2 regions of the Serratia liquefaciens ATCC 27592 genome follow, and region 2 is predicted to be linked to the other one. Evidence: predicted binding sites of a transcription regulator. Region 2 holds the regulator's gene; the other holds the start of a gene.
What was found. The regulator CRP, encoded in region 2, controls carbon source genes, mostly activating them, when cyclic AMP is high. The targets are predictions, from matches to a motif close to ATGTGANNNNNNTCACAT.
Positions count from the first base shown of each region.

Region 1: idnO (gluconate 5-dehydrogenase) is a predicted target of CRP. The motif match lies at 4,057-4,074, and genes of this name have one in related genera.

Region 1 is NC_021741.1:3,526,781-3,532,796, reverse strand. Features, by position in the region: gene M495_RS16570 (DMT family transporter) at 1-710, shown strand, start outside; gene M495_RS16565 (MFS transporter) at 881-2,125, shown strand; gene M495_RS16560 (DUF1097 domain-containing protein) at 2,391-2,885, shown strand; gene M495_RS16555 (LacI family DNA-binding transcriptional regulator) at 2,887-3,870, opposite strand; gene idnO (gluconate 5-dehydrogenase) at 4,140-4,904, shown strand; gene idnD (L-idonate 5-dehydrogenase) at 4,929-5,960, shown strand.
Region 2 is NC_021741.1:4,846,108-4,852,123, reverse strand. Features, by position in the region: gene M495_RS22670 (aminodeoxychorismate synthase component II) at 1-295, shown strand, start outside; gene argD (bifunctional acetylornithine/succinyldiaminopimelate transaminase) at 427-1,644, shown strand; gene M495_RS22660 (YccS/YhfK family putative transporter) at 1,782-3,857, opposite strand; gene crp (cAMP-activated global transcriptional regulator CRP) at 3,912-4,544, opposite strand; gene M495_RS22650 (OsmC family protein) at 4,924-5,331, shown strand; gene M495_RS22645 (phosphoribulokinase) at 5,368-6,016, opposite strand, start outside.

The DNA.
Region 1 (6,016 bases), 1.3 Mb from region 2:
ATCTCGGTTTCCGCACCCAGCATTTGGGGTTGCACATGAAACGCGCCGCCATTGGCAATGCGGCGATGTACTGCGGTTTCTACTCACTAATCCATCTGCCGATCGCCACGGCAACCACGTTGGGCTACACCAATCCTATCTTTCAGTCGGCGATTGCCTTTGTCACTTGCAAAGGTCAACTGACCGGCAAGCTGCTGTTCTCGGTACTGCTGGGTTTTATCGGCATTTTGGTGCTGCTGCGCCCCGATACGCCGAACGGCGAGTATGCCGCGACCCTGATTGGCCTGCTTTCCGGCCTGCTGACCGCGCTGGCCTATTTTAACGTCGGTAAGCTGGTGCGCAGCGGCGAACCCGAACTGCGAGTGGTGTTTTACTTCTCGTTGGTGGGCACCCTGGTGGGCGGCATGATGACCACGGTGGTGGGGTTTACCGCGCTGGACAGCGCCATGATGCTGTGCGTTTGCGCCATCGGCGTGTTCGGCAGCCTGGGGCAAATCACCATGACCCGCGCCTACGGCAGCGGCAATGCGGTGATTGTCAGCATTCTTTCCTATAGCACCATCATTTTCTCCACGCTGCTCGGCTATCTGTTGTTTGGCGAGAAGCTGTCCTACATTGCTGCGGGCGGCATGGCGCTGATTATTTTCTCCGGTGCGTTGGCGATAGTGAAGCGCGCTCCGGCAAAAACCTCGAAGGCGGCGGCGGTGTAAAGAGCACGGCATTAAGCGCTGGCGGGCGTCAGCGCAAATGCATTAATGAATCACTATGATGCATTCTTGGCTATTTTGACCGTTATACCCGAAAGGTATGATAAACGCGTTTCCTGAGGAGTTTGGTTTTCAGGGTTAGGTGTTTATCCAGATTGTTTCGGGAGAGAAAAATGTCTGAAGGTGTGGCTGTTGATGAAGCCGCTAAAGCGAAGTCGGGTGAGTCGCATTTTGCCATCCTGCTGTTTTTAGCCCTGGCATTGATGTCCGCATTGCTGAACAGCAGTGCGCCGACACCGCTTTACCCGCTTTATCAACATGAGTTGGCGCTAAGCTCGGTCAGCCTGACCGTCATTTATGGCGCCTATGCCGCCGGCGTGCTGATTTCGCTGTTCGGCGTGGGCAACATGGCCGGCAAGGTCAAAGACCTGCGTAGCATGATTGTACCGGCGCTGCTGGTGGTTTTGGCCGGGGCCTTGCTGTTCTCGATGGCCGATTCGTTTTTGATGATGTTTATGGCGCGTCTGCTGGCCGGGATCGGCACCGGGGCTTTGACCGGTGCGGCTAACATTGCGCTGGTGCGTTTCGGGCCGAAGGACGGCGGTAAAAATGCGGCGCTGATTGCCACGCTGTCATTCACCACCGGTCTGGCTTTGGGGCCGATTTTCAGCGGCGTGGCGCTGCAAACCGGGTTCCACACGACTTCGCTGCCGTTCATTATCATCATGGCGGTGGCGGCAGTTGCCGCACTGGGCGTGATGCTGAAATGGCCGGTTGAAGCCGTTGTTGTACCTCTCAGCGGGGCACCGGCAGCAGAAGCCGCGGCAGAAAAAAGTTCGTTGGCGGATGGCCTGCGCGCTACCGGAGGCAAGTTCTTCTTGTGTGCTGGCGCGTTGTTCATCTGCTGGGCAGTGGCTGCCAGTATTCTGGCGATAGGGCCAAGCGTATCGGAAAAGCTATTGGGCATGCACAGCCGGGGCGTTTACGGCTATGTGATTGCGGTTTATTTGGTGATTGCCGGTATTAGCCAGATCCTGAGCCGTCGCGTTAATGCGCGCCATTCGCTGATGTTTGGCTGTCTGGCGCAGGCGCTGTCAGTGGTGGTGTTCGCCGAGGCGATTCAGATCCACTCGCTGGCTCTGGCCAGTGCCGGTATGGTGATTGCCGGTTACGCCTACGGGGCGATTTTTGTCGGCAGTGCCACCTTGGTGAACCTGATTTCACCGAAGGCCAGCCATGCGAGACTGATTTCACTGTTTTACGTAATCGCCTATATCGCCAACTGGGTTCCGATCCTGTTGGGGGCGGTTATCGACCATGCCAGCCTGCATCTGGCGGTCAATCTGTTATTTCTGGTCAGTGCCGTGGTTTGCTTATCTTTGAGCTTCATGGTGACCCGCGCGGGCTTCCCGCGCTGATACCCGCCGAGTTTCAGGTTGCCCGTCGGCAACGTGAAATTAGCAGGGTAGCTGAACAACGATTTTAGCCACGCAAGGTGGCGAACGATTTCCCTGGTGTTGTTGTGTGTCATTTCCAGCGTGCTAGTCACGCTGGTTTTTTTTGTGACAAATTCCTCAATTCTGCAATTTCAGTATTTCTCATTACAAAATTTTTGTGATTTACATCACTTGAATTTGCCGATTTTCGCGTAAACTGCGCGCTTTCTTTGCTGCGGGTCAGTTTATGAACGTTCTTTTTGCCATTGCTGTGACTACCGGGATCCTCTCCGGCGTGTGGGGATGGGTGGCTGTTAGCCTGGGGCTGATCAGTTGGGCCGGTTTCCTGGGCTGTACGGCCTATTTTGCTTGCCCGCAGGGGGGGCTGAAAGGGTTGTTGATCAGCACGCTGACCTGCTGCAGCGGGGTATTTTGGGCGATGGCGATCATTCACGGCAGTGAGCTGGCGCCCGGCTGGAGCCTGCTCGGTTATCTGCTGACCGGCGCGGTGGCTTTTCTGATGTGCATTCAGGCAAAGCAGCAGTGGCTGGGTTTTGTGCCCGGCACCTTTATCGGCGCTTGCGCCACCTTCGCCGGCGGCGGCAATTGGTCTCTGGTGACCCTTTCCCTGTTGGTGGGATTAGTGTTTGGCTACGCGATGAAAAACAGCGGCCTGTGGCTGGCGGCGCGCAGCGAAAAACCGAAACCGGCGGCCGCTGTTACCGAACATGTTAACCGCTGAGTTAAATGGTGCCGCCGAGTGAGATGCGGTAGTGCAGATCAACGCGCTCAATGCACGGCACCCCTTTAATGCGTTTCAACAAGATCTCTGTGGCCACCTTGCCGATATCAAACCTGGGTGTAATAACGCTGGCGATGCCCGGCGTGGTGGCTTTGCCGATATCCAGGCCGTGAAATCCCGACAAAGCGATATCCTGCGGAACCCGCAGCCCCAGCCGCAGACACTCCTGTAAGACCCCAACGGCCAGATCGTCATTGGTGCATAAGATACCGTCCAAGTCCGGGTAGAGCTGCCGTGCCATGGCCAGCATGTCGGAGCCGACCGTCACCGACGAAACACGGTGCGGTGTGATTTGGCGCGGTGTCAGGCCCTGTTTTTCCATCGCCCGGCAGTAGCCCTGAAAACGTTTGGTGTCGCGCGCATCGGACATGGCGCCGAAATAAACCACCTGACGTTTACCGCTGGCCAGCAGCGCTTCGGTCATGTCGTAACCCGCCTGGAAGTTATCGAACCCCACGGCGATCCTTCCTTCCGGACCTTCCAGATCCATCACCTGCGCCACCGGGATTTTGGCGGCCGTCAGGTACTTTTCCGCCCGCAGAGTATGCTCCGAATCCGTCAGGATCAGCCCGGCGATTGGGTAAGCCAGCAGTTGGACGATATGCTCTTCTTCGCGCTGTCGACTGTAGTCATAGTTCACTACCAGCGTTTGGTAGCCCTGTTCCAGAGTGATGGATTCGATACCGGCCAGCAGATCGGCGAAAATTTGGTTGTTGAACGAGGGGATCAAAACGCCAATGCGCGGTTTTTGCGTTGAGCGTGCTTCATCGCCGTCGGTAAAGTTCACTTCCTTCATCACCTGGGCAATTTTCTCGGCGGTTTCGGCCGCCACCTTTTCCGGCGTTCGCAGATAGCGGCTGACGGTCATTTTGGTCACGCCGGCGAGCAGCGCAATATCTTGCAGCGTGACGCGTTGGTTCTTCATTCTGAGGCCTTAACAGGGTGGGGCGGCGAAATCGCGAATAACGCCATGTTAACAAATCGATTTAGTGATAACAATCGACGACATAAAGTATAAAAATCTTATTTTTCAATGAAATGTGTTGAGTTTGTTTCCCGTGAGATTGCGTGGCTTCACGTTAAAGGTAACAGGTTTTAGTAACACTGTTTTAAGTGATCGTCATCACGTTTTTGCCGGCGGCGATCCGCTGAGATAGGCACCTGTCTTATCTGAATGACACTGCCGGGGACGTTATGAACAACTTATTTTCACTGGATAATAAAAAAGTACTGATTACCGGCGCTTCTCGGGGCATTGGTTTTCTGCTGGCGCGTGGGCTGGCGGAGTACGGCGCTCACATATTGGTCAATGCGACCACCGAAGAAAACGCCCAGCGAGCCGTTGAAGCACTGCGCCGTGAGGGCTTCCGCGCCGATGCCGCGGCCTTTGATGTCACTAACTCTCAGGCCATTCATGCCGCTATTGAGAAAATTGAGGCGCAAAGTGGTGGGATCGATGTGTTGATTAACAACGCGGGCATACAGCGTCGCCACCCGTTTACCGAATTCCCGGAAAAAGACTGGGACGACATTATCGCCGTCAACCAGAAGGCGGTATTTATGGTGTCACAAGCCGTAGCCCGCCATATGGTGCAGCGTCAAAGCGGTAAAATCATCAATATCGGCTCGATGCAGAGCGAACTGGGCCGCGACACCATCACCCCCTATGCCGCTTCCAAAGGGGCGGTGAAAATGCTCACGCGCGGCATGTGCGTAGAGCTGGCGCGCTACAACATTCAGGTCAATGGTATTGCCCCGGGCTACTTCAAAACCGAAATGACTCAGGCACTGGCGGACAACCAAGAGTTTACCGCCTGGCTGACAAAGCGTACCCCGGCTGCCCGTTGGGGCGATCCGCAGGAGTTGATTGGCGCGGCGGTGTTCCTGTCGTCCAAAGCCTCTGATTTTGTCAATGGTCACCTGCTGTTTGTCGATGGCGGAATGTCGGCCGCGGTATAGCCGCCTGCTTATGAGAAAATGATGATGAAAATTCAAACCCAATCCTGCGTGGTCAACGGCAAATATGACGTGGCGGTAGTGGAGCAGGAGGTTGAGTACCAGGGCCACGGCACGCTGGTGAAAATCACCCGTGGTGGCATCTGCGGATCAGACCTGCATTATTATCAGGAGGGTAAAGTCGGCAGTTTTCAGGTGCGTCAGCCGATGGTGCTGGGCCATGAGGTGATCGGTGAAGTGGTCGCCAGCGACACGGCTCGCCTGCCCTTGGGCCAGAAAGTGGCGTTAAACCCCAGCAAGCCCTGCGGGCAGTGTAAGTATTGCCTGGCGGATCAACAAAACCAATGTACTCAAATGCGCTTTTTCGGCAGCGCGATGTACTTCCCACATGTTGACGGCGCTTTTACCCAGTACAAGGTGGTTGATAGCGCGCAATGCATTGCGTTCGACGCCAACTGCGACGAGAAGGTGATGGTTTTTGCCGAGCCGCTGGCGGTGGCGATACATGCCGCCAGGCAGCCCGGTGAAGTGAAAGGGAAAAAGGTGTTTGTGTCCGGCGTCGGCCCGATCGGCTGCCTGCTGGTGGCGGCGCTGAAGGCGTTGGGCGCCGACGAAATTGTCTGCGCCGATCTCAGCCCGCGTTGCCTGGATATCGCCGGAGATATGGGGGCATCCCGCTGTCTGCACGCCGGCAATGACGATTTCAGCAGCTATCAGCAGGAAAAAGGGTACTTCGATATCGCTTTTGAAGTCTCCGGCCATCCACTGTCGTTGCAGCGTTGTCTGGAGGTCACCCGCGCCAAGGGGACGGTGGTGCAAGTCGGTATGGGAAGCAGCTTCCCGGATTTCCCGCTGATGCTGTTGATCGCCAAAGAGCTGAATCTGCTGGGATCCTTCCGGTTTGTTGAAGAGTTCGCCCTGGCGGTGACGTGGCTGGCCGAGGGGACAGTCAATCCGCTGCCGCTGCTGTCCGCCGAGTTCGACAATCGTCAACTGGCTGAGGCGCTGACGTTTGCCGGCGACAAGAGTCGAGCTGCCAAAGTCCAACTGGTGTTCTGATTTTAGCCATCAGTCTGATGGCGGGGATCGGCGATCCTTGTCTATAGTTAAGGGCC
Region 2 (6,016 bases):
GCGCGCCCGCGAGGTGATGCACGGCAAGACCTCGGCGATCCGCCATCTCGACAGCGGTGTTTTTCGTGGGTTGAACAACCCGCTGACCGTTACCCGTTACCATTCGTTGGTGCTTGAAGCTGCTACTTTACCGGACTGTTTTGAAGTTACCGCCTGGAGTGAGCGCGACGGCGTACGCGATGAGATCATGGGCATCCGCCACCGGCAGTTGGCGCTGGAAGGGGTACAGTTCCACCCAGAAAGCATCCTCAGCGAACAGGGGCATCAGCTGTTGAATAATTTCCTTAAAAGTTAATTGTTTAGATTTTTTTTAGTCGCCAAGGTGATTTGCGTTTGCCCTTTAATGGTTTTTTATGCATATTTTGTGATTATATTTTCATTCAATTGCCATTAAAAAACTGAGTTACTTTCAGGGTGGACCCCATAATGACCGAAAAATCTGCAGTAACCCGCAGCACCTTTGATCAGGTTATCCTGCCTGTTTATGCACCTGCTCAGTTTGTCCCGGTCAGGGGCAAAGGCAGCCGCGTGTGGGACCAGCAAGGGAAAGAGTACATCGATTTCTCCGGCGGCATTGCGGTGACGGCGTTGGGGCACTGCCACCCGGCGTTGGTTGAGGCGCTGAAACAGCAGGGCGAAACCCTGTGGCATACCAGCAACGTGTTCACCAACGAACCGGCGCTGCGCCTGGCGACCAAGCTAATTAACGCCACCTTTGCCGATCGGGTGTTTTTCGCCAATTCCGGCGCAGAGGCTAACGAAGCTGCCTTCAAACTGGCGCGTCATTATGCGATTACCCGCCACAGTCCGTACAAAACCAAAATCATCGCGTTCTATAACGCGTTTCACGGCCGCACGCTGTTTACCGTCTCCGTCGGCGGACAGGCCAAATATTCCGACGGCTTTGGGCCCAAACCGGCTGATATCGTACACGTGCCGTTCAACGATCTGGCCGCGGTGAAAGCGGTGATGGACGACCATACCTGCGCGGTGGTAATGGAGCCGATCCAGGGTGAAGGGGGGATTACCCCGGTAGACGCCGACTTCCTCAAGGGCGTACGCGAACTGTGCAACCAGCATCAGGCGCTGCTGGTATTCGACGAAGTGCAAAGTGGTATGGGGCGCAGTGGCAAACTGTTCGCCTATATGCACTATGGCGTGACGCCAGACATCCTGACCACCGCCAAGGCGCTTGGCGGTGGCTTCCCGGTTAGCGCGATGCTGACCACCGAAGAGATTGCCTCGGTGATGCAGGTGGGTACCCATGGCACCACCTACGGCGGCAACCCGTTAGCCTGCGCGGTGGCGGAGGCGGCGCTGGACGTGATCAATACGCCAGAAGTGCTCAGTGGCATTGAACTGCGTCATGGACTGTACGTGCAGGCGTTAAAGCAGATTGGCGAGAAATATGGTGTTTTCAGCGATATTCGCGGCATGGGGCTGCTGATCGGTGCCGAATTGACGAAAAATCACCACGGTAAGGCGCGTGATTTCCTGACTGCCGCCGCTGCACGCGGGTTGATGATCCTCAATGCCGGGCCAAACGTGATCCGTTTTGCGCCTTCGCTGGTGGTAGCAACCGAGGATATTGACGAAGGGATGGCGCTGTTTGAGCTGGCCGTGCAGGACGTGATTGGCGCTTAATGCATAAGGGCACCGAGGGTGCCCTGAGTTTGATGACAAAGTGGTCTGTGAGCCCGAGATACTCGGGCCTGGTGCACCGAGGGGCGGTCTCCCTAATAACAAGCTTTGTCAGCAGTCTGAGGGCGCCGGCGGCGCCCTTATTGATCGCGCAGTTTGCGTTTCAGCCAGATACCATGGTGCGGACGCTGGCGCCAGGCCAGTGACGAAATGGTGTGCATGACGCTCAGGTGGGACAAAATGCGCCGCAGATGGCGTTCCATTTCAGTCACCGGCATATCCGGCTGCAAATCCGGTGGCTGCATAATGCCGTTGCCACTGCTCGGCCCGTCGTATTCAAGCCGCTGCTGACAGCTTTGCAGCGCGATTTCACAAGACTGCAGATACTCCTCTGCCAGCTTTGGCGTCAGCATATAGTGCTCGCGCGCCAGAATGGTCATCGCATTCAGGTGTTCGACAATAAACTGGCTGTGCGTAACCCACAGGCGCATATCTGCCAGGTAGCTCGATTCAAATCCCGGCTCCTGCATCGCCTGATTGAGTGAGGTGAACAGCGCGTTATGCGCCTGATTGACCTGCATGCGGGCATAAGCCAGCGCGCTGGGATCGGGTTCTTGCTCTTCCAGCAACAGGCGCAGCGCCTGCTGATCGTTTTCCAACGCCTGGTGGGCGTTCTTGCGTAGCAGACCGCTTTGCCACTGTGGCCACAGCCAGATGGTACTACCGAACACCAGCACGCAGCCGATCAGCGTGTCGATCAGGCGCGGCACCAGGAAGTGGGTGCCGTTCAGTGCCAACAGTTGCAGGGTGTAAACCGCCGTCACCGTAAAGCCAATTACCGCCAGCCCGTAATTTTTACGTGAAACCAGATAGGCCAGCAGCGTGATCACCAGCATCACGCCCAGCGTCTCAGCCTCGGGCAGCTGCAGCTGCAGTAACCCGGCGGCAATCACCAACCCAACCAGAGTGCCGAGCGCACGGTGCTGGATGCGTACCCGGGTGGCGTTGTAGCCGTTTTGGCTCACCAGCATGATGGTCAGCAAGATCCAGTAAGGTTTTGGCAGATTGAATATCATCCCCAGGCTGCTGCCCGCTGCCAGGGTGACTCCCAGCCGAGCCGCATTGCGCAGGGCGTTGGATTTGAACGACAGGTAACTGACCAGCGCGGGCCAGAATGGCAGACGGTTTTGATTGGCCATCAGATCGCGTCGGTAGAGTGGGTGCTGGGTGCGCAGCAGGCGGGCGATGCGGCTGAAGTGGTAATAACAGAATTGGCCGACCGGGTTATCCGGGTGTTGCGCCGCCACTTTTTCCAGGGCTGCCAGCTCATGATCCATGTTGAAACGCTGAGAATGCTGATGATAGAGGATATCGTGCGCTACCGTGCGCAGCCGATTGGCAATCACCTGTGCATTGCGGCGGATAATGGCTTCGGCCTGGCTCTGCTCTACCAGTTTTTGGACTTCTTCCGGCAGATGCAGGCTGACGGTGATATGTTCCTGCAAATCCAGCGCGACCTGAAAGGTGCGTTGCAGGCGCTTTTGTTCGAGATTGCTGGCATGGGGCAGAAAATTAAGCTGCTGATACAGCAAGGTGATCAGGTCCATGACCTTTTGCTGGCGCACCAGCAGCGGTGGTAAGGCGGTCTGCGGATCGGTGTGCTGGGTCAACAGCGAATATTTGGCTTCGAAGTAGTCCGCCAGCTCCAGATAGAGCTGATTGAGCGACTCGCGCATCGGTTGCTCTTTCCACAGCTTGAACCAGAACCAGGTAAACAGGCCGTACCAGGCGGTACCCACGATATATAACACCGGCGCGTGCCAAAGCGGCACCGTACCGGCCATGCTGAGGGAGAAGATGGCGGCAACCAGCGCGGCGGGCAGCAGGCGGGCGTGCAGTGGGCTGATTTCGCCGCTGACGCCAAGCAACAGTGCCAGACCGAGCATCAATGCGGGCAGCGGTACTTGCCACAGCAGTGCCTGTTGCAGCAGCAGGCTGCTAAGCGCAAAGAGCGAGCCGCCGACGATCAGGCGTTTAAAGAAGCGTTTGTGGGGCGTGTCCAGCCCGGCGATGTTGCAGCAGGCGGGAACCAGGGAAAATAGTAGGCCGTATTGCAGTTGGCCGATCAGCAGCCCGAGCAGAACCGGCAGGCACAGCACCAGCGTTTGTCGCAGTGCATAGTTGACTTCCGGATGATAAATCAGTCGGCGCCACATGATAAATCGGGGCATAAAAAAACGGCGCGAATTATCGCGCCGTTTTTTCAGTGATTAACGGGTGCCGTAAACGACAATAGTTTTGCCGTGAGCGGAGATCAGGTTTTGATCTTCCAGCATTTTCAGAATACGACCCACGGTTTCACGAGAGCAACCGACGATCTGGCCAATTTCCTGACGGGTGATTTTAATCTGCATGCCATCCGGATGGGTCATGGCATCAGGCTGTTTCGCCAGGTTCAGCAGGGTTTGCGCGATGCGGCCCGTAACGTCCAGGAAGGCGAGGTTACCCACTTTCTCAGAGGTTATCTGCAGGCGGTTTGCCATCTGGGCAGACAGGCGCATCAGGATGTCCGGGTTTACCTGAATCAGCTGGCGGAATTTCTTGTAGGAAATTTCAGCCACTTCACAGGCGGTCTTCGCCCTAACCCAGGCGCTACGCTCCTGACCTTCTTCAAATAATCCAAGCTCGCCGATGAAATCCCCCTGGTTAAGGTAGGACAGGATCATCTCTTTACCTTCTTCATCCTTAATCAGCACCGCGACGGAGCCTTTGACGATGTAGTAAAGCGTTTCGGCTTTTTCACCTTGGTGAATCAGCGTACTTTTGGATGGATATTTGTGGATATGGCAATGAGACAGGAACCATTCGAGAGTAGGGTCTGTTTGCGGTTTGCCGAGAACCATTCGCTGTTATCCTCTGTTGTTATCGCTGCCTTGTGTCACAGGGGTCAGAGTTCCCTGTAAAACGTGCTGTCGCCGTTGTTTTAATGGTGGCTATCAGCAGGTTTTGAGGCGTGTCATAAATATACGCTGTCGCTCTAGCATATTAACTTGCCGGGAGAGCTGCAAGCTACATTCTGTTAACATACCGGTAAAGGAGCCTTTCCCTGGGAGTTTCCCTGAAATCAGTGTCCCGGAAAGATTTATTGCGGCTCTGTTTGTAGCACAGAGTGAGGCGGGTGTCTCGTGTTGTCTCGCTTCAGCATGATTAGCATCAGGTTCCGTTGCCAGTTTCTATGCGAAAGCGTACTCTGATTTTAAGAAATTAACCGGAGTGACCAGCATGCAGGCAAGAGTTAAGTGGGTGGAAGGGCTGACGTTTCTGGGTGAATCCGCGTCTGGCCATCAGGTATTGATGGACGGCAACGCCGGCGATAAAGCACCCAGTCCGATGGAAATGGTGCTGATGTCAGTAGGGGGCTGCAGTGCTATCGACGTGGTGTCGATCCTGCAAAAAGGACGCAACGACGTACGTGATTGCGAGGTGAAACTGACCTCTGAACGCCGCGAAGAAGCGCCACGGTTGTTTACCCATATCAACCTGCATTTTATCGTGACCGGCAAAGATTTGAGCGACAAGATCGTGGAACGTGCGGTCAACCTGTCAGCTGAGAAGTACTGTTCGGTTTCACTGATGCTGAGCAAAGCCGCCAGCGTGACCCACAGTTTTGAAATCCGCGACCTGGCGTAACGGATAAAGGGGCGCGGTTGTACCGCGCCCCGTAGATTACTCGATTTTTTTCCCTTCCAGCAGTCGCTGCACCAGCGGCGCCATGATCAGTTCCATCGCCAGCCCCATTTTGCCACCCGGCACCACCAGCGTATTGATATGCGAGATAAAAGATCCCTGCAGCATTGCCAGCAGATAAGGGAAGTCGATCTGGTCCAGCCCGCGGAAGTGGATCACCACAAAGCTCTCGTCCAGCGAAGGGATAGCCTTGGCGGCGAACGGGTTGGAGGTGTCTACCGTCGGCACCCGTTGGAAGTTGATATGGGTACGTGAGAACTGCGGCGTGATGTAGTTGATGTAGTCTTCCATCGAACGAACCACCGAATCCATTACCGCTTCGCGGGAGTGACCGCGTTCACCGGTATCGCGGATCAGCTTCTGGATCCATTCCAGGTTCACGATCGGTACTACGCCGACCAGCAGATCGACGTGTTTGGCCACGTCGATGTGTTCAGTCACGACGCCACCGTGGAGCCCTTCGTAGAACAGCACGTCGGTCGGTGCCGGCAAGGCTTCCCATGGGGTGAAAGTGCCGGGAACCTGATTATAGGGTACCGCTTCATCGTAGGTATGAAGATACTTGCGTGAGCGACCGGTGCCGTTTTTGCCGTAGTCGAGAAAGCTTTGTTGCAGCAGGCCGAAGTCA